3 regions of the Paenibacillus sp. ClWae2A genome follow, and region 2 is predicted to be linked to each of the others. Evidence: riboswitches for the same ligand, from Rfam matches in the RefSeq annotation. Region 2 holds a riboswitch; each other region holds the start of a gene.
The links. A riboswitch is a leader RNA that binds a small molecule or an ion and turns the genes downstream of it on or off. The one in region 2 is predicted to bind cobalamin.
Positions count from the first base shown of each region.

Region 1: it holds a riboswitch for cobalamin, as region 2 does, so the genes downstream of both, cobJ (precorrin-3B C(17)-methyltransferase) here and nikB (nickel ABC transporter permease) in region 2, are expected to answer to the same signal.
Region 3: it holds a riboswitch for cobalamin, as region 2 does, so the genes downstream of both, QVE09_RS20000 (ABC transporter substrate-binding protein) here and nikB (nickel ABC transporter permease) in region 2, are expected to answer to the same signal.

Region 1 covers NZ_JAULSQ010000004.1:125,321-135,574, reverse strand. The annotation lists gene cobJ (precorrin-3B C(17)-methyltransferase) at 1-1,489, opposite strand, end outside; cobalamin riboswitch at 1,899-2,088, opposite strand; gene QVE09_RS15335 (uroporphyrinogen-III synthase) at 2,289-3,128, opposite strand; gene QVE09_RS15330 (GerAB/ArcD/ProY family transporter) at 3,260-4,462, opposite strand; gene QVE09_RS15325 (hypothetical protein) at 4,518-4,739, opposite strand; gene QVE09_RS15320 (Ger(x)C family spore germination protein) at 4,732-5,931, opposite strand; gene QVE09_RS15315 (spore germination protein) at 5,936-7,531, opposite strand; gene QVE09_RS15310 (hypothetical protein) at 7,707-8,042, opposite strand; gene QVE09_RS15305 (pirin family protein) at 8,087-8,788, opposite strand; gene QVE09_RS15300 (DoxX family protein) at 8,989-9,402, opposite strand; gene QVE09_RS15295 (M56 family metallopeptidase) at 9,455-10,254, opposite strand, start outside.
Region 2 covers NZ_JAULSQ010000012.1:35,379-45,632, reverse strand. The annotation lists gene kdpB (potassium-transporting ATPase subunit KdpB) at 1-607, shown strand, start outside; gene kdpC (potassium-transporting ATPase subunit KdpC) at 669-1,229, shown strand; gene QVE09_RS25255 (histidine kinase) at 1,333-3,672, shown strand; gene QVE09_RS25250 (ATP-binding protein) at 3,680-5,272, shown strand; gene QVE09_RS25245 (response regulator) at 5,274-5,975, shown strand; gene melA (alpha-glucosidase/alpha-galactosidase) at 6,093-7,394, opposite strand; gene QVE09_RS25235 (AraC family ligand binding domain-containing protein) at 7,600-8,427, shown strand; cobalamin riboswitch at 8,505-8,697, shown strand; gene nikB (nickel ABC transporter permease) at 8,865-9,803, shown strand; gene nikC (nickel transporter permease) at 9,804-10,254, shown strand, end outside.
Region 3 covers NZ_JAULSQ010000007.1:51,142-61,395, forward strand. The annotation lists gene cobU (bifunctional adenosylcobinamide kinase/adenosylcobinamide-phosphate guanylyltransferase) at 1-284, opposite strand, end outside; gene cobT (nicotinate-nucleotide--dimethylbenzimidazole phosphoribosyltransferase) at 281-1,402, opposite strand; gene QVE09_RS19990 (ABC transporter ATP-binding protein) at 1,448-2,260, opposite strand; gene QVE09_RS19995 (FecCD family ABC transporter permease) at 2,257-3,303, opposite strand; gene QVE09_RS20000 (ABC transporter substrate-binding protein) at 3,300-4,292, opposite strand; cobalamin riboswitch at 4,703-4,833, opposite strand; gene QVE09_RS20005 (histidine phosphatase family protein) at 5,003-5,698, opposite strand; gene cbiB (adenosylcobinamide-phosphate synthase CbiB) at 5,689-6,669, opposite strand; gene QVE09_RS20015 (adenosylcobinamide amidohydrolase) at 6,714-7,544, opposite strand; gene cobD (threonine-phosphate decarboxylase CobD) at 7,541-8,731, opposite strand; gene lplA (lipoate--protein ligase) at 8,921-9,925, shown strand; gene QVE09_RS20030 (Cof-type HAD-IIB family hydrolase) at 10,203-10,254, shown strand, end outside.

The sequences.
Region 1 (10,254 bases), on a different contig from region 2:
TCGGTACAACGATAAAATTGGCTGCGCGCAGCTCTTCTACCAGCGAGTCCGGTTCAAATGTCGGCACTCTCAGAATAATCTGGTGCTCCGGCGTGTACTCCAGTTCGCCATCTTCACTTGCACACTGCGCCAGCAGCGCCATCTGGGTGGCGGTGAATTTTTTGTTGCCCACGCCGGGCGACACGCCGACTTCGAACAGCGGCGCCTTGCGCCCAGGCTCGGGCGCAGTGCGTACCGCTGTTGCGGTCGCAGCCTGCGATGCACTTGCCGTATGGCTCGGCGCTGCTGCATCCAGCCAGCGGCTCGCCGATTCGCCCGCGAACGCGCCGCCTGCCGCGAGCCGTGTCAGCGCCTCGGCAGCGAGCTCAGCTGCGCCAGCGCGTGGCGCTTCGGCGACTCGCCCCGTAGCGGCCTCTGCCGCAACGGGCACAGGTCGCTCGCCGGCAAGCACGGCGGTGCCAGCGCTGCTCGCCAGGCTTGCCGCAGGCATAGCGGCAGCAGCCCCTGCACCAGCGGGCGGCTGCCCTTGCGGGGCCGTGCCCGCTCCGGCGCTGGCGCCGCGCAGGGCTGGCTCCGCCTGTGGCTGCGCGGCCGATGCAACGCTGGCCGCGCTCTGGCCCGCTGCCTCGCCGGAGGCGGCAGCGCGGGCGTCCCTTGCGCCGAGCGACCATGGCTCGGCTTCCGTGCGCAGTCGCTCATGAGGTCTGAGCGACTGTTCCGCGGTGTTCAGCGTGTATTTTCGCTGATACCCGCGAGGGGTGACCATGAGTCCTTCGTACATCATGGTCGAAGAATTGCCGATAATCACAGTCGTCAGCATGCCGATATCATGATTCAGCATATCCTCCAGTGTGGTCATGACAACGTCCTGACGCTCACGATATGCACTTTTTACCAGACCTACCGGGGTCTGTGGGTCACGATAACGCAGGATCATTTCCTGTGTCTCCACGATCTGGCGTGTGCGTCGTCCACTGCGTGGATTGTACAGGGCAATGACAAAATCAGCGGACGCTGCGGCTTCGACCCTGCGAATAATGGTCTCCCACGGCGTGAGGTGATCACTAAGGCTGATCGTACATGCATCATGCATGACGGGAGCACCAAGCAGTGATGCACAAGACTGAATGGCCGACACGCCCGGAATAACTTCGACGGCAACACCCGTATCCGGCTTCCAGCCTTGCTCCATCAGCACCTCGTACACCAGACCCGCCATACCATATACGCCTGCGTCACCGCTGGAAATTACGGCAACAATTTTGCCCATCTCCGCCTGTCTGACCGCTTCTTGTGCACGGCTTACTTCCTCCGTCATGCCTGTGCGCACAATCGCTTGCCCGTTCAACAGAGGGCGAATCAGATCCACATAGGTGTTGTATCCGATAATAACCTCGCTCTCCTGAAGTGCTTCGAGTGCCCGCTTCGTGATATGTTCCATGGCTCCCGGACCAAACCCGATAATCAGCAACTTGCCTTGATCTTGCATTGCTTCTCCTCCTCCATCACACTTGTCGAACTGATCCAAACATTGAAGAAGGGCGGCTATGCCGACCTTCTCCCGAACTGTACTGCATGTTCAACTCGTCAGCTCTGTTTACTCAGACTACCGAACCAGACCCTCTCATCAACCACCTGTTATGATCAAACCAATTTATCCTCTACCTGCAATTTCCCGACATATGGTTGGTTATCGCAAGGATGTACATTTATCAAAAAAAAACAAAAAAATCCCATCCTTGTAACGGATGGGATACGCATGTACGTACACTCAAGAACACAGTCCAGATTCCCAGAGGGTAATCCTGTGACTATGTGGCCCAAGGGGGGGCCAGCCAGGCGAACCGCTTGTTCGCCCATTTCCTGATTCTTCGTACACCACTCCTTTCCGCGAAGGGTTCGGTGACACATGCAAGGTAGGTCTCCTGGCTTTGGATCATCAGCTTCCTTTTCTGTCTTCCCCGGCTTGCCGAGTGACTTGAATCAAAAAGGGCTTCACCATTACAGTGGCGGGACCGCTCGGGACTTTCACCCGATTCCCTGTTACCTCTTGCTGCACGCAAGAGCACCTTGCTTGTTTTCATTCAATATTGTTCTCATAATAACACCGCTCAGGAAATAATGTCCATGCTTATGATACTTGTCCGTTCTTCTATTTTCAGACAAAACAGAAAAAAGTCCTGATCCAAAAAACGGATCAGAACCAGAAGTAACATACACATATACGATTCGTTTTCAACCATCCACTAACCTAATAATTGAATACGTTCATTCATAGTCATTGCTATCTAGGATTGCAAGCCACTAATCTTGGCCGCACGCCCTGCCGCAAAGTAACGTCCCAGCTCAACGATGAGTGCTCCCATCTTCTCTTCCTCCGGAATGACCAGTGCCTCAATGCCTTCTTCACGCATGGAGTTTGCTGTAACTTTACCTACAGACGCAGGGATTACACCTTGTCTGAAGGCTGCAAGCATCGGCTCAAGCTTGTCCTGCGATGCCGCATATTGTGCCAGGAATCGGACCTGCGGTCCACTTGTGAACGCAACAGCATCTACCTCGAACTTTAGAATTTCATTCAATAGCTGTTCCAGTTCTGCCTCTTCCGGCGGTACATGGCGGTAAGGAAGCACTTGTGTGACGATTGCGCCTTGTTCTTCCAACCATGCGACAAGTTTGGGAGCTGTCTCCCCATGAAGCTGCAACATAACCTTTTTTCCTGCGAGATCATGTGGGGCAAATTCACGAATAAGCCCGTCCGTACTGCCATCATCGTCCCGTACTAGCGGCGTTAACTTGCGCTTTTTCAGTGCATTCACTGTCTTGTAACCTCTCGCCGCAATCGAGGATTCCGACAGTGCATCCAGCAACTGTCCCGCCACTTCCATATCCTCGGCCATTTCAAATATCGCGTCCAATCCCATACCCGTTGTTAACACCGCCCAGTCTGGCGGGTCTGAGATCCAGGATACCAGCCCATCCCTGATACTCCGATCATCCAGAAATACCGTTCCCTGTGCCGGTCGCACAAGCGGAATACCGCCCATTTTTTCAACCAGTATGGACATTTCTTTCGATTTTCGTGGTCCTGTCAATGCTACACGTACACCTGCCAAATGTTGAGCCATTCATGTTCCCCCCGTTAGTCCAGCCGAATGTTCATCAGTCTGACTACAGTATACAGGGTACTTCTGCCAAGGGAAACTGTGCTTACCCTCTTTTTGCCCGTTTCATCTATAAGGATTTTTGATGGAATGTATCAGGAAGGCTGGAGTTCTCCACCATGAGAATCCTGCCTTTTTTTCTCTCCGTTCTTCTCCGAATCAGAGGATTCTTGTCCCTGTTCATGCTTCTCTTTCTTGGACTGCTCTCCCGATCTCTGTTGGGTAGATTCTTTTTTATCCTTTTTGCGAGGACGAAGGAAAAGAAACAGCACCATAGGGAACAGTACTTCAAAAACAATGGCGATCCATGTCCATTCCCGGGTAAAACGATAAAGCTGAATGGCGTTTTTGAAAAACCAGAATGCACAAACAAAGCCTAACAGTGCCACCGGACCTGTCATGACCTTTCCCGAAACCTTCGGAATCATTCGCTTCAGTCCCCAACAGACAAAGTACAGATCAAATGCAATTTTGGTAATCATGGCAGGCAAGGTTGCCGCTGCTAACGCCAGATCAAACCGATCCAGAAAATCACTAATTTGCAGCTGCCTTGCAAGTTCATACGAAGGGTATACGAGTCTGGAGGCAATGGGCACACCAATCGACGTGATGGTTTCCACCATAATCAGCATCATCAGCAATCCCGAGATAATGATGCCCCATAACACAGGCTTGAAGCGAAAATCACTGCCCTTAACGACAAAAGGTAAGGCGATCATCTCGCCATAAAAAGAAAATATGTACCAACTCCCTTTGCCTACACCTGCCATATCGAGATGAAAATAGGGCATCAGATTATCCATATTCACCTGCTGAATCAGCATAAAAGGCAAAATTACAGAATTCAACAGGAACAGGGTAACATATAGTTCTGACATTCCGATCAACGAACCAAGCCCACCTCTGACGATAAATACCGCCATAATCATGAGTGACAATACCACAATGGATATCGGCGTTGTCTCTAGCAAGGTTATACTTACATAATCACCAATTAATCGGATATCTCTAGCGAATATGAAGAAAAAAAACAAAATGTACATTACGCCTGCGAGCCTTCCCATAAAGGGGAACCGCTCAGCAAGCGCCTCAAATAGATCCTGATTCGGAAATCTCCGCTGAATTCGGCTTACCATCCACATGGATATAATCATCACGAGAACAACTGGCACATACGAGAGATAAGCGTGCTGTTCCGCGTAATAAATGGCCTGTGCATGGGGTTGGATCAACGTGCCCGTAATACTGAGCAGCAGCACGAGTAGTACAATCTGTCGAGAAGTCACACTTTGATTCATACAGTACCTCCTTCCCATCATTCAAAGTTTACTCCGTACCATCCTTAGTCCGTATCTATGGTAACGGTAAGAATCGCTGGATGACGTGGCTGATCCATACGGAAATATAAAAGGTTTTGCTCAGATGGGTTACATAGAACCAAATGCCTGTCCCCAATGCAATCAGCCCATAGGATAACCAGCGATTAATAACTGCCGCCTGCTTTAGATGTCTAAAGTCCATCGCGATGACCATGATGACCATCCCCAAATAGGTGAACAACAGTGGTTTAATCATGTACGATATCCTCCTCCATGACACCGATCGGTTTATTGACTACCCCTACATTTTCAATGATGACGTGGGGGATAACATTCACCTCAACATCAGGATAGATATCATCCCATCGATCCTTCATTTTGTCCCACTCTTTTGGCAAGTGTTGATGGATCGACCGACCAATCCCGAGAATATCGGCATGATATTTCCCTTGAATTAATCGAACCCCTTCAACGATATCCTCTTTTATTTTTTTGTGGACCGCGTCATTTAATTTCAAAATCTCTTTTTCACGCAGATCACCGTAATTTGATTCGTTATCTACAACTACTCCCTTGGCGTACAATTGAACGGTCACAGTGACCTTTTCTTTCTTGACACTGGGGTGCAGTGAAGAATGGTTCTCGTTCAGTTTGATGAATATATCTCCTTCTCCGCGCGGAGCCTTGACCATAATTTCTGGTGCATTGGCTTCCCCCATAGCGAGAATCAGGGCATCAGCGGGAGCCTTGTCAATCATGCCTACCAACTTGTCTTTTTTAAAAATGGCCAATCCATCCAGCTTGATATTTGATTTGGCATCCTTCCAATTTTTTGGGACATTGTCCACTTTGGAAGCTACAGGCAAGAAGGGATCTACCCCTTCACTAAGAATGGCATCGGTGAACGTTTTAAGAGAACGTGGGTTACGCATATTTAGAAAGCACAACTCTCTCACCATCTCGGATGGAAACTTCTCTATAGGTGCATCCGTATCCATGACTTCATATGCCGCACCTTTCGTAACGACCGGTAATGCAGAGAATCGGTTGAGCGGGTAACGTGTAAATAAATCGAGCATCGGAGCCACGCCATCCCGGGCAAGGTCCTCTCCAATAAGCAGGGTACGACGATGCGCATAATAAATCGTTCGTGAGAGTGCTTTTTGGCCTTCAAGTGTAGTCCCCCTCAGTGTCTTCGCGGTGTTGGACAACATGAACCATGATTTGTCCCCGCTTGTACCGCCGCCACCTCCCGAACTGCCCGTAGAACCGGATTGACCGGGAAGTGCAATCTGGAGACTGGATCTGTAATTGTCTTCCTCCTTATCAACAGCTACGCCAATCACAAAGGCAATATCATTAATTTCCTTACGATCCCAGCATCCGGCTATTAAAAGGGTACACAGGAGCAAAATCAATGCGGCTCTAATTTTTCGAATAAGAAACATGTGTTCACCATCCTTCCTCAGCTTCAGGCGAACCATTGATCTTGTCTTTCATCCGTTTCTGGTTATCCTGAACCGTAGAAGGACGATGGATCATTTTCCACCACGGCACACGAATGAGAATATCCTTGGTATCAGTCTTACTGTACGGGCTAAGACCTGACAGATAAGGTACACCAAACGAAGTCATCTGTGTCAGATGCACCGAGATCAGGACCAAGCCAATGACGATGCCATATAGTCCAAGCATACCCGCCAATAACATGATCGGAAATCGCAATAGACGTACGGTAATCGCAAAGTTAAACCGCGGAATTGTAAAGGAAGCTATACCTGTCATGGATACGATAATAACCATCGGTGCGGACACAATCCCTGCCTGTACTGCAGCCTGTCCGATCACAAGCGCACCGAGAATACTGACTGCCTGACCGACTGTTTTCGGTAACCTGACCCCCGCTTCACGGAGGGCTTCGAATGATAGCTCCATGATGAGGGCTTCCACCAAAGCCGGAAAAGGGATGGCTTCCCGTGCACCGGCAATACTCAGAATTAGCGTGGTGGGCAACATATCCTGATGAAATGTGGTAATGGCGATATACAGCGCTGGGAGGAAAAGTGCAATAGCTACGAACAGAAACCGTATCCAACGCAACAGATTACTGATGAAGAATCGTTCATAGTAATCCTCACTGGCCTGAAGCATCTGCCACATCGTGACTGGAGCAATTAACGCAAAGGGAGTGCCGTCTACTAAAATGGAAAATCGTCCTTCCAACAAGTTACCTGCTACTGTATCCGGGCGCTCGGAATAGTGCATCTGCGGGAATGGAGAATACGGGTGGTCTTCAATCAGTTCCTCAATATAACCCGTCTCCAGAATGCCATCGATCTTTATTTTTTCCAGACGTTTCTTCACGTCCCGAATCAACTTCGGATCAGCAATATCGTCCAGATAGGTCAGAACAATATCGGTTTTGGTTTCTGTGCCTAGTGTCATACTTACCATCTTGAGAGAGGGGGTTTTCAGCTTGAACCGCAGTAAAGCCGTATTCACGCGCAGTGTTTCGGTAAATCCCTCCCGTGGTCCCCGAATTACGGATTCCGTCTGAGGTTCCTCCACGCCACGTCTGACGCCGCCTTTGACGTTGAACATCCAGGCTTCGCTACTTCCATCGACCACCAGAAGTGCGGAGGATGCCAGCACCCCTTCAGCCGCGGTGGCCCAGGTTTTCACACGCTTCACCTGTGTTAGTTCAACGGTTGTATCATCCAGTGGAACATCAGGTTCATCTGTACGCTGCTGTACCAGCCCACGAATAATCGGACGCAGCATGTGTTCCTGGATATCAGCCGAATTGACAATACCCTCAATATAGACGAGCAGTCCTTTCACTTCCGGCGTAATCATAACGTTGCGAAAAACCACATCCGAGCAATCGGAAAAGATCTCCTTTACCGCCTGAATCTGAGTTGCATGTACTGCACTAATCGGCTGCCGCAGAAAAGGCGGGGACGGCAGTCCCAAAGGGATATGTTTTTTCTCTTCTGAAGCTCGTCCCGGTTGTCGGGACTTGTCTTTCCCAGATGTTTTGTCCGCCATATGCCGCCCCTCCGTTCTTGTTTTTTATACAAGGTAGCTTGTGCCAGATAGCGGGGAATTATGTGGTCTTTTTTGCAAAATTACGATTAAATCCTCTAATTTCAGACAGCAAAAAGGCCTCTGTATTTAACAGAGACCTCCTTAACTATTCAAAAAACTGTTCAACCTATTTTAGTTAGTCCGCAAAATAATCTTCAGGCACATAACGAATCTCTGACTTCGCATAGATGCTTAGCGTGTGACTCTCCCTGTCGTAGACTACCCGTTCACCGTCTACATAGTACCAGTGTTTCAAAAGGGGCTGATCCTTGCGTTGGACGAAGCGAAATACGTTTAGCTCCTGTCTAAGCTCCATAATCTGTTCCACAATCTGCTTGTCCAGGCCCGTAACGGTAAATATGAAACCTTTACCCTCCTGTTGGAATCGGTAGGACAACGAATCTGTTTTGCTATTAGCCAATCCTCGCCCGGTCACCGCATGTTTGACCATAAACCATTCCTGTTGCGCCATATGTGTATATCCTCCTTCATCTTGGAGTTCATTTCATCAGCCATCTACGGCAAATCAATAATCATATAGAACGTATCTTCGTTTCCTTGCAGTTCGATTGAATCCCGCTGTTCCACACGAGCCGTGTCGCCTTCGTTCAACAGGTACTCTCCATCCAATCCCAGCTTGCCTTCGATGGAGAAAATGTACATTCGGCGGCCTGCATCCTGATTAAAGGTTAACGTTTCGTCTTTGGCTAATCGGCCAAGGTAGATCGTCATATCCTGATGAATGGTCGCAACTCTTGGTCCCCCATCTGGCGATACAATCGGCACGAGTGCTCCTGCCAATGCCGCTGGATCAAATGATGTCGTCTCATAGGAGGGCTCCAACCCTTTTGTCTGTGGCATGAACCAGAGCTGAAGCAAACGTACTTCTTCGGTATCGGATGCATTATGTTCGGTATGAATCATGCCACTGCCTGCTGACATCCGCTGGATACCGCCAAAGCCTGTAACGGCTACATTGCCCAGATTATCTTCATGTCGTAACTTGCCGCTGAGTACGATCGATACAATCTCCATGTCACTATGCGGGTGAGCCCCAAAACCTCGACCAGGCGCAATCACATCGTCGTTCGCTACCCGCATCGGTCCAAACGCCGTATTCTCCGGGTCTTGGTATTCTCCGAAAGAAAAGCTGTGACTACCACGGAGCCAGCCTCGATCGAAGCTGGAGCGGGCATCGGATGGAATGACGTTAATCATAAAATGCATCCTCCTTATTTTTTCTTAGTAGCATACTTATTCTCATTGTAACAAACCAAAGGCATGTCGTCCAAACGAAAAAAGTTCTCTACTGATCAGCCCGGTTCGCAGATACAATTCCCGAACCGGCCTGGCCAATAAAGAACCTCGTTACAGGACTCATCCTGCACTTCATTATTTTTTAGTAATCGTTAGTCAATTCAAGCACTCACATTCTGGCGAGCGCTCCCCTGTCTGGAGAACAGATAATCCACGGCCAGGAAGCGGCTTCCTGTGAAGAGCAGTGTCAGGGAACCCGCCAGCAGCAGGTAATCTAACTCGGTACCACTCAGGAACGGCTCACCCATTTTGGCTGTAAACAGAACGCCAACCATCACGATGGCAAACAGGGCAGCAAACACACGTGTTCCCAGACCCAGAATCATCGCTGCACCACCCACCAACTCAATAATGGCTACAACGGATGCAAGAAATCCGGGAATACCGATACTTTCGAAAAAACCTACTGTACCGCTGATTCCACCTTCGAATTTACTCCAGCCGTGCAATACAAAGATCAATCCGATCATAATCCTTGAGAAAAATAATCCAATCTCTACACTTTTATTATTCATGTTCATCATCCTTCCTAGTGTTATACACGAACTCGCATTTAGCTAAGTTGATTCATCCAATGGACCAAACAAACAAGATAGACAGCAACAGGAAAACAGTAGCCGACATCAGAACGGCGTAGCGTGGCAACCTCAGCGTCACGTCCTGTTCTGGGTCCAGCAGACGTGAAATTCGGACATTCACCGACGTATCCGCAAATGAGGATTGAACGGTCAGTTCTTTGGCTCCCCAAGGTTCAGGACAAGCACGGAGCAGCTTGAGCAAAGCACTGCCAATGCCTGCCACATTGCCTGTACGCTCAATGGCCTCATTGTCTGCCAGAATTTCTCTAACGATATTGTAATGTTTCGAAGTATGCTTCAATACGGGAATATACGGCATCATGATTGCAAATACCGATAACAGTGTCGTCTTCAGTGGGTCACGGTGCCACAGATGATGGACTTCGTGATACACAACTGCCGTCTCCTCTTCTGTATCCAGCATCGTCAGAAGCCCCGTGGAGAGTACGATGCAAGGTCTCCATAAACCAATTGTAAATGCAACCGGAGATGACTTGTCCACCACAATGAATCCCGGCTGTCCGAGATGGTGATACTTGGACTCCAATTTGCGGGACAATGCACGCACTTCCATGGAGCGAAGTTTACGTACGGCTGCTCTCGTTTTCATCATACGCACCGTTAGCAACCAGCCTGTTCCCGCAAATGTCAGCAATACCAGTGCCAGCAGGAAATGTCCCACGGATAACCATCCCAGTCGACTCATCCAATGATTACAGAGCCAGAGCAAGTTAAACGGGATATCCCAGCCAAAAATTTTGTACATCGCGTACATGAACATCTGCATGA
Region 2 (10,254 bases):
GACCATAGCGCTGGAAGCGGGTGTGGATGATTTTATTGCCGAAGCGAAGCCCGAAGACAAGATTGCTGCGATCAAAAAAGAGCAGCAGGAGGGCAAACTCGTCGCCATGACGGGCGATGGTACCAACGATGCTCCTGCTCTGGCGCAGGCCGATGTGGGCCTGGCGATGAATTCGGGCACCATGGCGGCCAAGGAAGCGGCCAACATGATTGACTTGGACTCTGACCCGACCAAGCTATTGTCGGTCGTCTCCATTGGCAAGCAGTTGCTGATTACACGCGGCGCACTCACAACCTTTTCGATATCCAATGATATCGCGAAATATTTTGCCATCATTCCAGCCATGTTCATTCTCGCCATGCCGCAGCTTCAGGCGCTAAATATTATGAATCTGGCTTCACCGCAGTCTGCAATCCTGTCGGCGCTTATCTTCAACGCCATTATTATTCCGCTGCTTATTCCCATCGCGATGAAAGGGGTTAAGTATCGGGCGATGTCAGCCGAAAGGTTGCTTGGCCGCAATGTGTTCATCTATGGCGTAGGCGGTGTGATTGTACCTTTTATCGGCATTAAGCTGATTGATATGGTTTTGTCGGGGATTCTTTAACGAGATAACAACGCTTATCAAAATTGTTCTTTTATCCTAATGAATTCAGGAAGTGATCTGTATGAACATGTTCTTGCCCGCCGTACGGCTATCCGTCGTGCTTATGCTGATATGCGGCCTAATCTACCCGCTTGTAACAACTGGTGTAGCCCAACTTCTCTTTCCTGCGCAGGCGAATGGCAGTCTGATTACGCAAGATGAGAAAATCATCGGCTCGTCACTGCTAGCACAGAAAATCCAATCGCCGGGGCTGTTCCAGCCCCGGGCATCAAATGCCGGTTATGACCCAACGGCTTCAGCCGGTTCAAATCGCGCCGTAGCTTCGGAGGAGTATATCGGCGAGATGAAGGAAAAGATTGCTCAGATTAGGCAGGAAAACCCGGGATTGAAGCAGATCCCTGCTGATCTCGTGACGGGATCAGGCTCTGGACTTGACCCGGATCTCTCTCCCGAAGCCGCTGAGGCACAGATCCCGCGCATTAGCGAAGCTACGGGGCTTAGTGAACAGCAACTTGTACAACTTGTAAATGAGCATACGGAAAGTCGTCAGATGGGTATATTCGGGGAACCGCGTGTGAATGTAACGGCTCTGAATCTGGCGCTGACAGCAGAACTGAACTAACGAATGAAGATATTAGCCTGCTCACGACATATCGTGAGGGGCTTTCTCCATTTTTTTCTTCATATTTTAAGACACGCTCTAATAAGAAAGGGGGAGAGGACGGATGGAAGACAGCTTCAAGCGCAAGTCACCAGAAGAGATGTTGAAGATGATTACGAAGCTGCAGCAGGGTACGCTTAAAATCTACATTGGCCCAGTCAGCGGATCAGGCAAAACGTATCACATGTTACGAGAAGGGAATACGTTGCGTGAGCAGGGCATTGATGTGGTCATCTGCGCCGTCTCCACAATGCGCAGACCGGAAACGGTGGAACAGCTTGGCGCACTCGAACGGATTCCAAGCATTCACTGGTTACGCCAGAGTGATGATACAGAGATGAAGGATCTGAACTTGGACGCACTATTGGCGCGTAATCCGGAGGTTGTGCTGGTAGATGGTTTGGCACATCGCAACAGAGAAGGCGCTCGGTATGCTACCCGGCTGGAGGACATTCACTTCTTGCTCCGAAACAACATTAGTGTCATGACAACGGTGAATGTGTATGAGTTGGAAGGGTATACCGAGTTGGCGCGGCAGCTCACCGGTATCGCAGTAGAACATACCGTACCTGCGGATACACTGGAACTTGCGGATGAAGTCAAGCTGATTGACGTCACGCCGGAAACCATACTGAGCCGTCTGGCAGAAGGTCATCTGAAGGGGCATGAGGGAGAAACTGTATTTCGTCAAGGCAATCTGGGTATTCTGCGCGAACTGGCACTGAGATTGGTGGCAGAAGGGGTGAATGAATCCCTGCGTGAGCATCGGGAGGAGATGGGAATTACCGTCACAACAGGCATCATGGAACGGATTCTGGTGTCCACGCAATATCATTGGAACGGCTCGATCTATATCCGGCGTGGACAACAGATTGCCAAACGGCTGAATGGTGATTTGTGCGCCGTGGTTTTTCGGAATATGAAGCAGCCATTAACCAAGGAGGCAACCGTATTTCGGCGGAATATGATCAAGCTGGTGGAGAAGTTTGGCGGCCATATGGAGGAGCTGTCAGTAATACACCGTCGCAACATCCCGTCTACGCTGGCGCGTTACGCAATGGAGCACCAGATTACCCGAATTGTGATGGGACACTCCCGGCGTACGCGCTGGCAGGAACTGTGGCAAGGGTCCGTTGTTAACTCGCTGTTACGCAGATTACGTGGTGTTGATCTGTTTCTGGTTGCTGATCGAGCGGCCAGGGAGGGTGAACGTGTGGTTCCGGCTAAAGTTAACGATGTGGAGTCGCTGACATACCGCAGACTAAGCGAGCAGGAAATGAAGGAACAGATTGGTCAGATTCAGCGCGGCACATTCAAAATATATATCGGTGCTGCACCAGGAGTAGGCAAAACCTACATGATGCTGCGGGAAGGCAATGATTTGCTCCGTAAGGGCATCGATGTGCAGATCGGCTTGCTGGAGACACATGGGCGGGCGGAAACCGTGGAGCAGATGGGTCACCTGTCTGTGATCCCTCGCGCACAGCGAGTGTATCAGGAGGCTCGTCTGGAAGAGATGGACACGGAGGGCATTCTGCGTCTTTGTCCGGAAGTGGTGCTTGTGGATGAACTTGCGCATACAAATGTGCCCGGAAGTGTCCGGCAAAAGCGTTATGAAGATGTCCTGCTCCTGCTGAATGCAGGCATCTCGGTGATTACCACAATGAATGTACAGCATCTCGAAAGTCTGAATGATGCCGTTGAACATATTACCGGTGTTCGTGTCCGCGAGACCGTACCCGATCGGATCATTCAGATGGCAGATGAGGTGCAGTTGATTGATGTGGCGCCTCAGGCCTTGCGGCAGCGCATGAGGGAGGGTAAAATCTATGCAACTGCCAAGGTCGAGCAAGCCCTTGCGAATTTCTTCAAAATTGGCAATCTGATTGCCTTGCGAGAACTTGCTCTGCGCGAGCTGGCGGACGATGTCGATGAACGGCTTGAAGCACAGCAGGCCAAAATTGCACTTCGAGGACCTTGGCGCAGACAGGAAGCGGTCTTTGTATGTGTAAGCAGTGATCGTCATGCCGAGCGGCTGATCCGGCGCGGATTCCGCATGGCTTTTCGTCTAAAAGCCATCTGGCATGTACATCATATCCACATCGGTGAGTCCATGAGTGACGAATTTAAGTGCCATCTGGAAGCGTTGGAGCAGCTGACGATTCGGCTTGGTGGTCAATTTCATATTCATCACAGTCCAAGGCTGCGCGATGTACCTGAGATTTTGGCAAGAAAGGCATCGGAGGCAAGAGCAACCCAGTTGGTGGTCGGGCAGGCAAGACGGGTGTGGTGGCTGAATGGCTACCGCGGCTCAGGTTCGGTGGTGAACCGACTTGTACGCTTGTCGCGGCATCTGGATGTATTGATCGTTGCAGATTACGATTATGAACCGAGCGGGATGTGAATGGATATTGTCTGAACGAATAAAAAAAGAAACGCAGGCATCCCATGGAAAACGGGTTCCGGCATATGTATGGGTGACCCTTGGGGTGACTCTGCTAACTTTGCTGCTTCATGCCATCGGTATGAGTGGCGATCTGGTTAATGTAGCACTTGTATACCTATTTCCTGTATTGGTGAGTGCCGTGTATTGGGGAATGGGGCCAGCTATATATGCCGCGAGTTTTAGCGTCATTATGTTTGACTTCTTTTTTGTACCGCCATATTTGAGCTTTACGGTTGAAGACTTGAGATATCTCATTTCCTTTGTCGTGTATCTTGCGGTGGCGATCCTGACAGCCAGTCTTGCAGGTCGATTGCGACAACAGCTGGAGATGGTAAAAGCACGCGAGGCCACGACTAACTCCCTGTACGCATTGAGTCGTCAGATGACAGCCATTACGGATCTGAATACGTTGCTGGTTAACATTGCAACCCAGGTTTCGCTCACCTTGGGCAAGCCAGCAGCTGTGTATCTTCCGGATGGACAGGGGGATCTGCTGGTTACAAGCTCTTCCACATCCGCATCAGAAGGGGAAAAGGATGGCTGGGGAGATGGAGAGTCGGAGGTTGCCATTGCCAAATGGGTATATCATCACGGACAGATCGCAGGTAAGGGATCATCCGCTTTACGGGAATCTCCCGGACTTTACGTACCGCTACGCACAGAGGAGCAGATTCATGGCGTGCTCGCCGTGAGCATGGACGCTGGTGAAGTTCATGAGCAGCAAGAACAGCTTCGTCTGTTGGAGGCATGCGGTGGACTGGCCGCAGGTGCCATTGCCCGAGTGAAGCTGGCGGAAGAGGCTCGATTGGCGCAGATCACTGCCGAATCGGAGCGCATACGTACAGCGCTGCTGGACTCGGTCTCTCATGAATTGCGTACGCCCCTAACCGCCATTATCGGCTCGGCTACGGGATTGTTGGAGAACGATACTCTTTTTACACCCGAGGATCGGAGAGAATTAACAGGCAACATTCGGGATGGGGCCTTACGCATGAATCGTCTCGTCACGAATCTGCTGGGTATGGTCCGGCTGGAGAGCGGCATGTTGCAGCTGAACCGGAAATGGTGTGACGTGGGAGACATAATCAGCGTTGTACTGACACAGGTTCGGGAATTCAGTCCGCATCCCAACATTCAGGTTGAACTGCCTGATGATCCGGCATTTATCTACGGAGATGAAGTATTACTGGAGCAGGTACTGGTGAATATCTTCAGCAACGCCATCAAATATTCGCCCGGTGAGAGCCAGATTGTCATCACTGTGACGAGTGATAAGAGTTCAAGTCAATTGAAGATCTGGGTAGCTGATCAAGGCATCGGTATACCGGAAGCAGAAAGATTGCGTATATTTGATAAGTTCTATCGCTCGGAGTCGACTCAGCATGTCACAGGAACGGGGCTTGGTCTGGCGATCTGCAAAGGCATTGTGGAAGTCCACGGAGGTACCATTGTGGCAGAGCCGAATCCGGGCGGGGGTACGAGAATACGCATAGATATCCCCATGGAGGCTCACGGATCGCGGTTTCCCTATTCAGAACAAGGAGAGGTTGAAGAATAACATGAACGCACCACTAGGGGCTCGCATACTGGTGATCGATGATGAGCCGCAGATTCGCAAATTGCTCAAGGTTACCCTTCAGGCACACCAATTTGAACTCCACGAGTGTGGGGATGGCGAAGAGGGCGTTATTCAGGCCAGTATTGTACATCCGGATCTGATCATCCTTGATCTTGGTTTGTCGGGCATGTCTGGTATGGAGGTGCTTCGCCGGATTCGTGAATGGTCACAGGTACCGATTATTGTGCTGACAGCGAAGGATCAGGAGGGAGACAAAATTGCCGCGTTGGATGCTGGTGCAGATGATTATGTGACCAAACCATTCGGAATGGGTGAGTTGGTCGCCCGTATTCGAGTGGCGCTGCGTCATGTAGCCAAAACAACGGATGAGCCAATACTGCGCTTTGGATCACTCACGATTGATCTGGCCCAAAGGCAGGTCGAACTGGAGGGGACTTTGGTCAAATTAACTCCAACGGAATATGAGATGCTGAAGGTGCTTGCCTCCAATGCAGGAAAAATCATCACTCAGCGCCAGCTTTTGCAGCAAGTATGGGGAGGGCATCATCATGAGTCCGACAGCCATTATCTTCGGGTATATGTAGGACATCTGCGCAAAAAATTAAATGAAGATCCAACGAATCCGCGATATATTCAGACGGAGCCTGGCATTGGTTATCGCTTTTTGCTCCCTGCCGAATAACGTTTAAGAGAGCGGGACATTTCTTAACCATGATGTGATGCACCATTCAGCGGGTGAGCGCTATGGAAAGAACAAAACACCGTCCCCTTTAGCTGCAAAGGAAACGGTGCTTTTATATTATGACGTGTATTTTGGCAACCAGTCGCCGTGAGCCTCAATCAACTCATCACACATCGCTACGATGTCATCGATAGACAGCTCCGCAGCCGTATGTGGATCAAGCATGGCGGCATGATAGATATGTTCTTTTTTGCCAGTGATTGCCGCTTCAATTGTCAGCAGTTGCGTGTTGATGTTTGTCCGGTTCAAAGCCGCGAGTTGTGGAGGCAGATCCCCAATATACGTAGGGCTGATCCCTGATCCATCCACTAAACAAGGTACCTCGACACATGCTTCACGCGGCAGGTTCGTAATCAGTCCGTTGTTCATGACGTTGCCGCCAATCTTGTACGGGTTATTCGTCTCCATCGCTTCGATAATATGCGATGCGTATTCACGGCTGCGGGTATGTTCAATATTTTCGCTGGCAAACAGCTTGGTACGCATTTCTTTCCAGCCCTCAATCTGGTTCACACAGCGGCGTGGATACTCATCGAGTGGAATGTTGAAGCGTTCAATCAGCTCCGGGTAATTCCGCTTGATGAAGTAAGGGTGGTACTCGGCATTGTGTTCGGAGGATTCCGTTACATAATAGCCAAAACGCTGCATCAACTCATAACGAACCATGTCGTCATGCTGTTCTTTCTGTTTTTCCTTCGCCAGACGTTTAATCTCGGGGTATAGATCCTGCCCGTCTTTGGTAACTTCGAGCAGCCACGCCATGTGATTGATCCCTGCAATCTTAGCCACGACACCTGTCTGATCGATCCCCAGTGCATCAAACAGATGTGGTACACATACCTGCACACTATGACACAAACCTACGGTGTTGATCCCACCATGTACATTCATGACGTTGGTAAGCACGGCCATCGGGTTGGTGTAGTTCAGGAACCATGCATCCGGACATACTTCCTGCATATCTCGGGCAAAATCCAGCATAACCGGAATCGTCCGCAGATTACGGAAAATTCCGCCGATACCGAGTGTATCTGCAATCGTTTGACGCAGTCCGTATTTCTTCGGAATCTCAAAGTCCGTAATGGTACATGGATCATATCCACCGACCTGGATAGCGTTGATGACATATTTGGCCCCGCGCAGCGCTTCTTTGCGGTCATGATATACGTTCACGACGCAACGACTTCCGAGTGAACGGGCCAGACTGGTCAGCAAACGCTCTGAATCGCTCAAACGTTCAGCATCGATATCAAACAATGCCAGCTCAAAATCCTGCAGTGCTTCGGTCATCATGACATCACCCAATACATTTTTAACAAAGACGGTGCTTCCTGCACCGAGAAACGTAATTTTGTTCATCTTAAGTTCAGCCTCCCTGAAAAATGTTGTACCCCAACTATAGGCCGATTCGGCACATATAACTATGGCTCAACCCCTTTCAAACATGGTATAATCCCATTTTTGTTGCCGCTTTCAACTAATAATTATGTACTTTAGCTGTTATAATTTAATTAGATATACAGATGGTGAACCGCGGAAGGAAATAAGGAGGGTGGGCGAAAAAGTGAGTCGCATTGAGATGAATGTGGTTCCCGCAGGCTGGACACAGATGGAGCTGATTTTGTTGTTTTTTGGGTGGGAGGCATGTGAGCCTGCGCATTATTGGGGACCGGGTGTACGTGATTCTTACATTGTGCACTACATCCATGAAGGACGGGGCACCGTGTACATGGGCGATCAGGAATACAAGCTTAGCGAGGGACAGGGTTTTGTCATTCTCCCGGACACACTTATTCATTATGAGGCAGATCCGCAGGAGCCATGGACGTATTCGTGGTTTGGTTTTAAAGGCGTACAAGCCAAAGCATTCATGCAACGTGCCCAATTGAGCCCGGAGCGCCCGATATATGATGCCCAGGATACGAATACGATGGAACAGTTGTATACAGAGATGGTCCAGGCTTCCACGCGTCCGGGAGGCGATGTGATGAATCAGAGTCTCTTGTACCGCTTGATGGCAGAATTAATCTCTTCTTCGCCTGTGGAGGAAGAAATAGGGCAGCTCCTTTCGAACAAAGAGACGTACATCCGGCAGGCGGTGCAGTTCATGGAGAACAGGTACAGCCAGCGAACCTCCATTCTGGATATTGCCCAAGCTGTGGGGCTGGATCGCACGTATCTATCGGGATTGTTCAAAGAGCGATATGGCATGTCGCTACAGTCCTTTTTCCTGGAGTACCGTATGAATCGTGCTGCCGAACTTCTTCAGAATCCAGGACTGTCGGTCAGTGAAGTGGCGCACTCTGTTGGCTATACGGATCCATTATTATTTTCCAAGATGTTTAAGCGTGTGACGGGTGTGTCTCCAAAGGGTTCGAGAAATCGAGATTAGACGCACCTAGTGCTTCAAATTTAAAAGAAAAGTTTTGATCATTAAACGTTGTCCCGCTATACTGATACAGAAGTGTAATTGAATATGTGGAACTTGGTGCTTTGCCCGTCAGGGTAGAAGCTTAATAGGGAAGTCCGGTGTAATACCGGCGCGGTCCCGCCACTGTAACAGAGGAGTCAGGTAGCGATAATCCACTGGTTTAAGCCGGGAAGGAGCTGCAAGTGACGATGATTCTGGAGCCAGGAGACCTGCCAGGTTTAACAAACACAGTAGTACCCTACGGGAGATAGGAAGGTGTTTAGAGAGCATGATTTTTTCTGAAAATCTGTTTATTTAAGGCGTCCTCATCCAGTAACACGGAGAGGGACGCTTTTTTTGTTATGGACGAAGAACATCATGACACATACATAAAGTTTTGGGGAAGGACGTTAGAGCACTTGAGCAGATATATCGTTAAACGATTAATACAACTGGTAGTCGTATTGTTCGGCATCACGTTCCTGACGTTCCTGCTAACCTACCTGTCACCGGGAGATCCAGCCAGACTTATGCTTATGTCTACAGGGGTAACACCATCGGATGAGCTAGTCAGGCAGGTGAGGTCGGAGCTTGGATTGGATGAGCCCTTTCTCTACCGATACGGGACATGGCTGGGACAGGTGGTGACTGGGGACTTCGGTACATCATATAAATACAATCGTCCAGTACTGGACGTGCTGATGGCACGGCTCCCTGCAACGCTTTGGCTAACAGGAAGCGCCATGCTTCTGGTTATACTGGTTTCTTTTCCATTAGGGATGTTGTCGGCTGTCTATCGTAACAAATGGCTTGATCACGTCATTCGTCTGTTCTCTTTTGCCGGATTATCGATGCCCAGCTTCTGGTTGGGTATGTTGCTCATGTTGGTCTTCGGTGTACAGCTGAAGCTGCTGCCGGTAATGGGCAATTCCGGATGGTACAGCCTGATTCTGCCTGCATGTACACTCGCGATTCCACTTGTTGCCCAGTACAGCAGACAGATTCGTGCGGTCCTGCTTGAGGAGACAAGCCAGAACTATGTGATCGGAGCAAGATCCAGAGGTGTGAAGGAGTCGATCATTATTTTGCGTCATATTCTCCCCAATGCCCTGCTGCCGATCGTTACTCTTATGGGCATGACGACAGGTGCTTTGTTAGGTGGTGCAGCGATTGTGGAAAGTTTATTTGTGTGGCCGGGTGTTGGACAGATGGCTGTAGATGCAATTTTCACAAGGGATTATCCTCTGATTCAGGGGTATGTCATCTGGATGGCGATCATATATGTCATGCTGAATCTGCTGGTTGATGTATGGACACATCTTCGTGATCCCCGAATCCGACTGGATGTGGATGTATAGATGAGAGCCTTCAGACTTGTATTACTGCAAAATCGCTGGTTCACATTCCTGCTGTCTCTGACCGTCTTCTGGATTATTCTTGCCATGGTTGCACCGCTGCTTGCACCACACGATCCACTTGCAACGAACTTTGCCAAAGTGCTGCAGCCATCCAGCGCCGAATATCCTCTTGGAACCGATCAGCTGGGCCGCTGTGTATTATCTCGTCTTCTATATGGTGCACGAACCTCGCTGCTGCTCACCTTTATGATGATTGGCATTGTGTTCATACTAGGTGTAGCGATTGGGGTCATCGCCGGTTTCGCTCGGGGTGTGACAGATATGGTGCTCATGCGCCTATCTGATACATTGATGGCCTTTCCGGGCCTTATTTTTGCCATCGCTGTGGTAGGCATGCTTGGGCCGGGACTGTTCAATACGGTGCTGGCACTGTCGGTTGTCTGGTGGGCGA
Region 3 (10,254 bases), on a different contig from region 2:
CACAGTGTCAGGCAATCCACCAGAATGGTGGGTGCAGAAGTCCCTGTATGTCCTTCACCCATGCGGCTTATCAAAGCAGGCAGATGTATCGGCTCTTCCATCGTGTGCCACAGATACCCTGATGCCTCGCGCTGATGCTGATGCATGGTGATACGCTCACGCATTTCATCATCGTACGCCTGAGCTGTCGCCACATACCAAGCCTCCGAGGAACGCTGCATGCATAGACGCTCAGCAAAGGAGCTTTTGCCACTACGTGCCCCGCCCGTCACAAGTACGCTCATCGGGAACCCTCTCTTTGCCCGGATGAATCACCCGACGGAGCAGAGTCCAAAGCAGGGCTTGTCCCGTCCGAGACACCCGCGCTTGCAAAGGTCGCCATCTCGTTCAGAATGAGACATGCTGCGTCAATCAGATGAAGACTAAGCACGCCGCCTGTGCCTTCACCCAGACGCATGTCCAGATCCAGCATCGATTTCAGGTCCAGTTCACGCAGCAGTGCTCCATGTCCATTTTCGTGTGACGTATGAGAAGCGATCATATAGGCTGTGCTCAGAGGTGCAAGTTGTCTCGCAACCAGCGCTGCCGCGGTAGAGATGAACCCGTCTACAACGACCGGGCAACGATGAGCAGCAGCTGCGAGGATAACCCCCGTGAGTCCGGCAATCTCCAGCCCCCCCACCTTGCACAGAACATCCAATGCATCTTCCGGGTTCGGTGCGTTTACGCTAAGCGCCCGGCTGACTACAGCAGCCTTGCGCTGCAAGCCTGCATCATCAATGCCGGTTCCTCGCCCCACGGCGGCAGCTGGTGCAACTCCGGTTAACGCGCTCATCACCGCAGCACTTGCGGTGGTGTTGCCAATTCCCATCTCCCCGGTGACAAACAGCTGTGTTCCCTTCGCCACCTCTGCCGATACAACTTCGGCTCCAGCAAGGATAGCCCGAACTGCCTCATCCCGGGTCATCGCTGCACCTCGGGCCATGTTGGCCGTACCTTTGCGAATTTTACGGGAAAGCAGGTCCGGATGTTCAAGATCGGCATTCACCCCGATATCCACACAGATCACATCAGCTCCGGCGTGACGGGCAAGTACATTCACCGCAGCGCCTCCAGCGAGGAAATTCAGGACCATCTGCGGGGTCACTTCAGCAGGAAAAGCACTGATGCCTTCTTCCACTACGCCGTGATCTGCGGCCATGACAATGACCGCCCTGTGATCAAAACGCGGACGTGCACTGCCCGTCATGCCTGCCAGGCGGATCACCAGGTCTTCCAATTTGCCCAGACTCCCCGGCGGCTTCGTCAACGAATCCACGTACGTAGAGGTTTCTGCCGCCACTTCCTGGTCAGGAGCAGTAATCTTTTTCGTTAATTGCTCCAACACCTGTTCATTATTCATACAACCAGCACTTCCTTCATCAAAATATGGGTTGCCCCGCTTCATTTAATCGATGTCCCGCCGCAGCAACAGTTGAGGTATGGCATGGTCGGGATGAGAGACAATCGCGGGTTTGACGCGAAATATATCCTGGATATTCTCATCGTTGATCAACGTATGAGGCGTGCCCTTTCCAACCGCCATGCCCTCACGCAGCGCCAGAATGTGATCGCAAAATAACGCGGCCAGATTCAAATCATGCAACACAGCCACAATCGTAATGTTATTTCTCTGTCGCCATGCCGATAACAATTCCATGAATTGCAATTGATATTTAATATCCAGAAACGTGGTTGGCTCGTCCAGCAACAACAACCGCGGCTCCTGAGCCATAACTTTGGCTAGTGCGACCCGTTGCCGTTGCCCGCCGCTGAGTGCATCCAGCGGTCTGTCCGCCAGCTCTGTCAATCCCAGGTCTTCGAGCACCCTGTCCACTACAAGTGCCCCATCGCCCACTTCCCGTCCCAACCAGTTCTGGTATGGATATCGCCCCATCTCCACCACGTCTCGCACAGGATAGGAGATGGCTGGCAAGCCGTCCTGCTGCAATACAGCGATCATGCGCGACAGTTCCTTACGGCTATAAGAGCCGATATCTCGACCATCAATACGGATCTGACCTTCGCTTAACTGTTCCGTTCCGGCAATAAGCTGGATCAGGGTGGACTTGCCGCTGCCGTTTGGTCCAACAACTCCCCACCAGTCACCTTCGCCAACATGCCAGTCTACATTGCGCAGTGCCTGATGATTGCCATATAACTTCCCTGCTCCCTTAATGGAGATAAGTGAAGTCGAGTTGGAACTGGTACTGGAATTCATGGCATCATCCCCTTCTGCAACTTTTTGTTTCGGTGCAGCAGGTAAGCAAAGAACGGCGCACCAACAAAGGCGGTGACAACACCGAGCGGAATTTCAGTTGGCGCCAGCAACGACCTTGCGATGGTATCGGCCCACACCATGAAGATTGCTCCACCAATGGCAGACAAAGGTACCAGCAGTCGGTAATCCGGCCCCACCAGCAGCCGCAACATATGCGGGATCACCAATCCAACGAATCCGATGACACCCGATACCGAGACAGCCCCTGCGGTCAGCAGTGTGCCAACTGCCAGCACGGACAGCTTAAGCCTGTCCACTCCGATCCCGATATGTGCCGCTTGACGTTCTCCCAGCGCAAGCACATTCAACGAGCGTGCGCGGCTCCAGAGAAAGACCAGCCCTAACAGAAAATACGGGAAAAGGATGGCCGTATACGACCACCCGCGTAATGCCAGACTTCCCATCGTCCAGTATATAATTTCATTAATCGTCTGTTTCGACATGGTCGACAGGAAGGAAACCACTGCGCCCAGGAAACTTTGCATGACCACACCAGCCAGAATGAGGCTGTGTGTTGGTATTTTACGCCCTTCACGAGCCAGTGCCATAACAAACCATAATGTGATTACACCCGTCAAAAACGCCACCAGTGGCAACGTCCAGATCCCGATCAGTGCATACTGCAATCCGAAGAAAATCAGGAAAGCAGCCCCCACTGACGCACCGGATGATACGCCCAAGGTGAACGGGTCTGCCAGCGGGTTCCGAAGAACCCCCTGAAATCCCGCACCGGCAATCGCCAACGATGCGCCCACGAGCACAGCAAGCAGTACACGTGGGAATCTGACTTTCCAGATAATCTGTTCTGCTGCCTTATTCCAATCCGGTGTAATCCAGTCGCCCACCCAGGGAATTTTGTGAATCAGGATACCTGCAATATCCCGGATCGGCAACGCTACTGAACCAATGCCCGTGCAGATGAGCACGGTGAGCACTAGTAGCACCATGCCCGTCGTTCCGAACAGGATCAGCTTTTTACTCATTGGAACAAGTCAGGGTAGATCGCTTTGGCTACTTCTTTCAACCCTTGAGTTACCCGTGGACCCGGACGGCTCAGCAGGTTGGCATCCAGGCCAATAACCGCGTCATTTTTTACAGCCGTAATTTGATCCCAGCCGCTACGAGCCTTGATGATCTGATCCAGTGTTTTGGAATTCTCATCAATTACATCATTAGCATACAAAATCACATCCGGGTTGGAGGCGATCACATTTTCTTCATTGATCTGGTACCAGCCTTCTTTGTCCGAAGCAATATTGGTTCCTCCGGCTACGGTGATCAGTTCGTCCATGAACTCACCTTTACCTACCGACCAACCTGGGGAGAATTCAACGTATACTTTTTTCTTCTCTTCCGGTTTAACTGCCTTCACCGCTTCGGTTACATCCGTCACGTCCTGTTTCATCTGAGTGATGATTTCTTGTGCTTTTTCTTGATGATCGGTGATTTTACCGAAGGTTTCGATATTATTCATCACATCGTCGATGGATTTAGGGTCCGTTTTGAAAATGGTAATACCCAGTTCGCGCAGTTTCTTCACTGCATCTTCGCTCATGGAGATACCTGTGAATACAATATCGGCTTCAGCGGCAATGATGGACTCTTCATTGGGCTTGGTGATACCGCCCATTTTAGCTTTGGTTGTTGCTGCTTCCGGATAATCGTCATAGTCGGATACACCAACGATCTGATCGTCCAATCCAAGGGCAAACAGGGATTCTGTCTCAGCCGGAGACACGGATACGATTTTGGCAGGTGCCTTTTCAAAGGTGAATGATTCACCCGTTGCATCCGTAACTGTCAGTGGATATTGTGTTTTGAGGTCCGTCTGCACCTGGCCTTGGGACTGCTCCTGTGCCGGTTGCTGTGAAGTGCCCTCGTTCGTTGTTGCATTGCCACATCCGGCCAAAGCCAGTGCAAGTGCCGCTGCACTTAGCAGGGACGCTACGCTTTTCCAATTCTTGAAATTCATTCTGTTATTCTCCCCTTCTCTATCTGTACTATTTTCTTGCATCGTGCTCGAACTCTTACTGCCCATGCCTTGGTGTTCCTGTACAAGGTTTGAACTGCAACATTTACACGTTAACGGAGAGTGCAGAACCGATCTGAAGAAACGAAGTGTTCGCCTTTATCACCGGATTTTCCCTTTCAAAAAAGGGCATCAAAAAATCTGGGGATAACAGCGATCGGAAGATGGTACTGCAATCGTAGTGACCTCGTGTAAAATTGGTCTCGTTCATCTTACATGAACAATAAAAAATCCCCAATCCTTGGACAAGGATCAGGGATGACGTCTCGCATATGGCGATCTGTACATGTTCAACCAAGGGTTGTCCATGCGCATAGAATAGCCCGAAACGCTGTCCTTTCCTCGAAGGAACACCGGTTTGTACGTCCAGGGCAGGTAACCTGACTTACAGGAATCATCCTGTTTTACAGTGGCGGGACCGTGCCGGATTTGCACCGGCTTCCCCATTTCACCCATGTGTGTTTCATGACTCGTACTAAATTTGCCATGAAAAGACAGCCTTCACACGCGGGACCCTTGGTCGCTGATATGGTAAACCATTGCCGTGTAATTTCTGCATGCTGCATACTCGTTCAGGCTTCACAACCTGAAGCGTACCTGTATCCATGCTGAAGTCACACTTCTGTTGTGATTATAGGGTATATTGTACATCCTTACAACCCGATCGGTGGAAAAGTCACTCTGCTGCCAAACCATTGATTCCCCTGTTGTTCAAGCTGAACCTGAATCGCCTGTCCCGGTACGACATGAGTATCCCAGAACCCAAGCCCGGCAATCAGACGGGACAAGGCATACCGGATGACACCACCATGCGTAACCACAACTATGGTTGGCACTTGCCCCTCATCAACGTACATTGAAAGACGACCCTCCAACAACATCTCTTGGAGAAAGGAATCCAACCGTCCGGTAAACTCCTGCCACGATTCCCCCCCGGGCGGAGTGACCTCCTGCGGCGCATCAATCCAGTTTCGGTACACAGGGTTATCCTTGAGCTGATCATACGTCAGCCCTTCCCAATGTCCAAAATCATTCTCGCGCAGACGCGAGTCGAACTTCACCTGTCCGCTGGCATCTGGAAGAATCTGTTCCAGCGTCTGCCGACAACGAAGCAGATCACTGCAATATACCTCGTTCCACAAAACACCGCTCAATTGTTCATGAAGCGGAGCCAGTTCTTCTTTGGCATTTGGCAGCAGACCGATGTCGGTATGCCCCAGATATTTTTTTTCCACATTCCACAACGTTGTCCCATGACGGACCCACAGAATGTTTCGTTTCAGCGGCCCAGGCTGATTCGTATGTACTTCATTGCCTGCATTTCCTTCATTTCCTGCATTTATGACCATAACAGCGTCCCTCCTGCCAGCCACACACCCAGCGTTATGAACACGCATAGTACCACAAAAGCCCCTGCCGACCAGAACATCAGGCGTGACGTTTGCACAATATCCTCGGCTCCCATTGGCCGTGTGGCCTCGCCCATGTAGGCACGAAATGAAGCAACGCCGTGATACACGTTATGTCCGCCAAGCCGGATGCCCAGTGCTCCAGCCACCGCTGATTCGGGAAAACCGCTATTCGGACTTGGATGTAATCTTGCATCCCGTGCGACCATGCGTGCTGCTCCATTGGCGTCCAGCTTCATGACCCAGGCACCCACAATTAACAGAATCGCGGTCAGCCGGGCAGGTATCCAGTTCGCCACATCATCCAGACGGGCTGAGGCCCAACCAAGATGCAGATACTTGTCATTTTTATATCCGACCATGGAATCCAACGTGTTGATGGCGCGATAAGCCATGGCAAGCGGAGCGCCTCCAATGAGCGCATAGAATAACGGCGATACAATGGCATCCACGATATTTTCGGCAACCGTCTCTACCGTTCCCCGCACAACCTCGGGTTCATCCAGATGCGCCGTATCACGTCCAACAATCATGCCCAGTGAACGTCTGGCCGCCGGCCAATCCTGCTGCTTCAGATGACGATACACTTCCATGCCTGCATCCTTTAGCCCTTTTGAAGCAATGGTCGTTGCAATGAGCACCACTTCAGCTACTGCTGCAATGACAGGATGAATCAACCAAAGCACATATACGAGTCCCCAGGTGATGGCAAAAGAACCCCCCGCAATCACAATCGGGAACAACAGCCCTGCTCTCTTCAGACCCGAATCTGTACGCACACGCGAGCGAATGACACGCTCCAACGCCGAGATGCCTTTGCCCATGCCAATCACCGGGTGGGGAATCCAGCGTGGATCTCCGATACATCGGTCCAACAGGTACGCCAGTATAATAATCCAGGCTCCTGCCATGCCTGTCCAGAACGGCCAGTTCCATAGATGTTCCAGCTCAAAAGTCATTTGTGCCTGATCCCCTCTTTCCATAACAGTCCTGCCCGAAGGCTCTCTGTCACCGTGTCGTATACCAATCTGCCAATCGCCGCCCCGACCGTAGTCGCTGTCCCGGCATAAGTGATTATCGGATGAGGTTCCTCCACTGCCTGACGTACCGCCAACACAATGGCATCGGTTGTGGTGCCGGTGGCGGGCAACCCGTTCTCCGAATCCAGAATACCCGCATCCGCCAGCGCTGCCGCTTTGGCTTCCACCAATGTCTGTACCGCATTCACCATCGCCCCGGTGGTCATGCGCCCATTCAACCAGAGCATGATGTTAATTGTACCCGGGACATAGGGGGGCATCGTTAGATTCCGTGCTGAAGGAGCAGAGCGCTCCCTGCCGGAAGACATCGTCTTATTTCCCGCCGTATCAAATACCGTTCTCTCCGACCCCGCGCGTGCTGCATTCGATACACCCGCAGTGGTGCAGCATAGAAGACCAAATTCATCACTTGTATATTCCTGAATGGAGGTATGCTCCAGCCTTACGGCCGTCAATAATCCGGCACATTGATCCCCCGGCTCATGCCATTCATTCAGCGCTTGTTCGATATCACGCGGCGGATCATCACAGCGGTAATGCCTGTCCACATAGATGTTAAATATTCGATCCAGTTCTATCATCCCACCGCCATATACCGCACTCGACAACGCTTGGGCAGCCCTTGGGCTCTGAGCTTTGATATGTCGTTCATGTGCGGATATGTTCAGTCCGGGCCAGGAAGAGGAAGCATATTCATTCTCGCCTGTTTCACCATTCGCAAAGTAGTTATAAAACGGGAGTGTCACGACCGCCTCCCTCCCTGTGCCTGTTCCGAATCTTTCGTCTGCTCCTGCTGACTTGATTCATGAATGGAGGACTGATCGACATTTGGATATCCCTTGCTTTCGAGCACGCTGCCCAGCACTTCGAGTAATGTAGCATTGGCGTCTGCATCCTTGACCGCGAAACGTACATGCCATTCGTCAAGCCCCGGATACATGGCACAGCTGCGAATCAGAATACCCCTTCGGCCCAGTGCCTCCTGCATTGATGCTGCTGTCCAAGGGGCCGGCACACGTACCAAAATAAAATTCGCCTCTCCCGGTGTCACCGCACATCCGTACGCCTTTAGTCCTTCCATTAGACGCCCCCGTTCCCGCGCGATCTGTGATATGGTCTCCTGTTCGTACCGTTCTCCGCTGCGCAGACAGGCTTCACCTGCCATAAGCGCCAGACCGTTGACACTCCAGGTCACCTGTTTCTTCGTCATCGCCTGAATGTATTCCGCACGGCCCAAAGCATATCCGAGACGCAAGCCCGGAATGGCGTAAAACTTCGTCATCGAGCGAATGATGATCACATTAGAATAGTCATTCAGATGTGATGCCAGAGACTGGCGCCGGGCTACCGGAATAAAATCCATAAAGGCCTCGTCAATGACAAGTACGGTTCCCGTTTCTTCCGCTTTGCGGGCAAGCCTTTGCAGTACCTCAAGCGGATATTGTACACCGTTTGGATTGTTGGGTTGGCCGAGGAAGAATAGATCTACCTTTTCCATAAGCTGCTCGATGTCCTCGGGTTCCGCTCGCCATGCCAACTCTTCTCTGCCCTCCGTATGTATAACCTCAGCCCCGAATTGTCGTGCCAACGCCCGGTACTCCGAGAATCCCGGTTCCACCGTACCAACCTTGCGCGGGGCAAGCCCCAGCAGAATGAGCGCCATACTTTCGGCTGCACCGTTGCCCACGGAAATCTGCTCCTGCATCACACCGAGACGCTCGCTCAGCAGTGCTTTGAATCCCCGATGCCCCGGATCGGGATACCGAATCACCGACTGTAATCCTTGCTGTATAGCTTCCAGCACCCCTCTGGGCGGACCAAGCGGATTAATGTTGGCACTGAAATCCAGAAAATCAGCGGCATCCCTCCCAAATCGTGACGCAGCCGTCTCCACATCCCCGCCATGTCCGAACACTTCGATATAACCGGTCATTCTTCCGTCATCCTTTCTGTATGTCCTTTTTATTATGGATGGCACGGGAGGTGTGGGTCAATCCTGTTTTCTTTGTGTCCCAACCATAATTCGTTTACAATAGAAGAGGAATTTCGGTTCCTTTTGATATCCAAGGTTCACTACATAAGGGACTAGCAATCCCTCACATACATTAATGGAGGAATGACCATGCTGTTTGTTGACAATCAGGGCATTACAGATCCTTCTGTAAACCTTGCCATTGAGGAGTACATTCTGAAGCATCTACCGATGGAGGATGACAGCTATCTGCTGTTCTACATCAACCGTCCGTCGATTATCATCGGTAAACATCAAAATACGATTGAGGAAATTAATATCGAGTACGTTCAGGATAACGGTGTGCAGGTGGTTCGTCGCCTTTCGGGAGGCGGAGCGGTATATCACGATCTGGGCAATCTGAATTTCAGTTTTATTACAGCGGATGACGGTCAATCCTTCCATAATTTCCGCAAGTTTACCCAGCCTGTGGTTGAAGCTTTGCACGAGCTTGGTGTAAATGCCGAGTTGACCGGGCGTAATGATCTGCAAGTCGGCGAAAAGAAAATTTCGGGCAACGCCCAGTTTTCCACACGTGGGCGCATGTTCAGTCATGGCACATTGATGTTTGATCTGAATTTGGAGCATGTTCAGGCTTCCCTGAACGTCAATCCCGAGAAGTTCAAATCCAAGAGCACCAAGTCCGTGCGCAGCCGGGTCGCCAACATACGAGATCTGATTGACACCAACCTGACGATTGAGCAGTTTCGCGATGAGCTGTTACGTCACATTTTCCGGATGGAGCCTAAGGACGTTCCACAGTACACGCTCACTGACAAAGACTGGGACAAAATCAAAGAAATCTCCGCTGAGCGTTATAACAACTGGGACTGGAACTATGGCTTGTCTCCGGAAAGCAATGTGAAGCACACTCGCAAATTCCCTGTTGGCATCATCGATCTGCGCATGAACATCAAGGATGGACGCATCGAAGATATCAAAATCTTTGGCGACTTCTTCGGTGTAGGTGATGTGGCGGATATCGAAAATATGCTGCGCGGCAAGCGTTATGAGGAATCCGAGGTACGTACAGCTCTGGAAGGTCTGGATGTAAAACACTATTTCGGCAACCTTGAGCTGGAAGACTTTATCGGCCTTGTTTTTCTAGAAGAATAAAATTTAGATGTAAGTATAGTTTTAGAACGAAGTCTAAGATTACACGTTAACGGAGAAGACAGAATTTATCGGGAGAAGCGAAGCGTTCGCTTAAAGCTTTTTGAAAAAAAGCTACATCGGAAGCATACGCTTATCAACGGATTTCCCCTTGGGGAATGGAATCAAAAATCCGGGGATAACAGCGATCGAAAGATGAATCTGTATTCGGAGTGGCCTCGTGTAAAACTTATTTTTCGTTCGTTAATATAGATACAGATAAAAAAGGAGAGAAATACAGATGACCTACAAATTAATCGCAATCGACATTGATGACACACTGATCAACGACA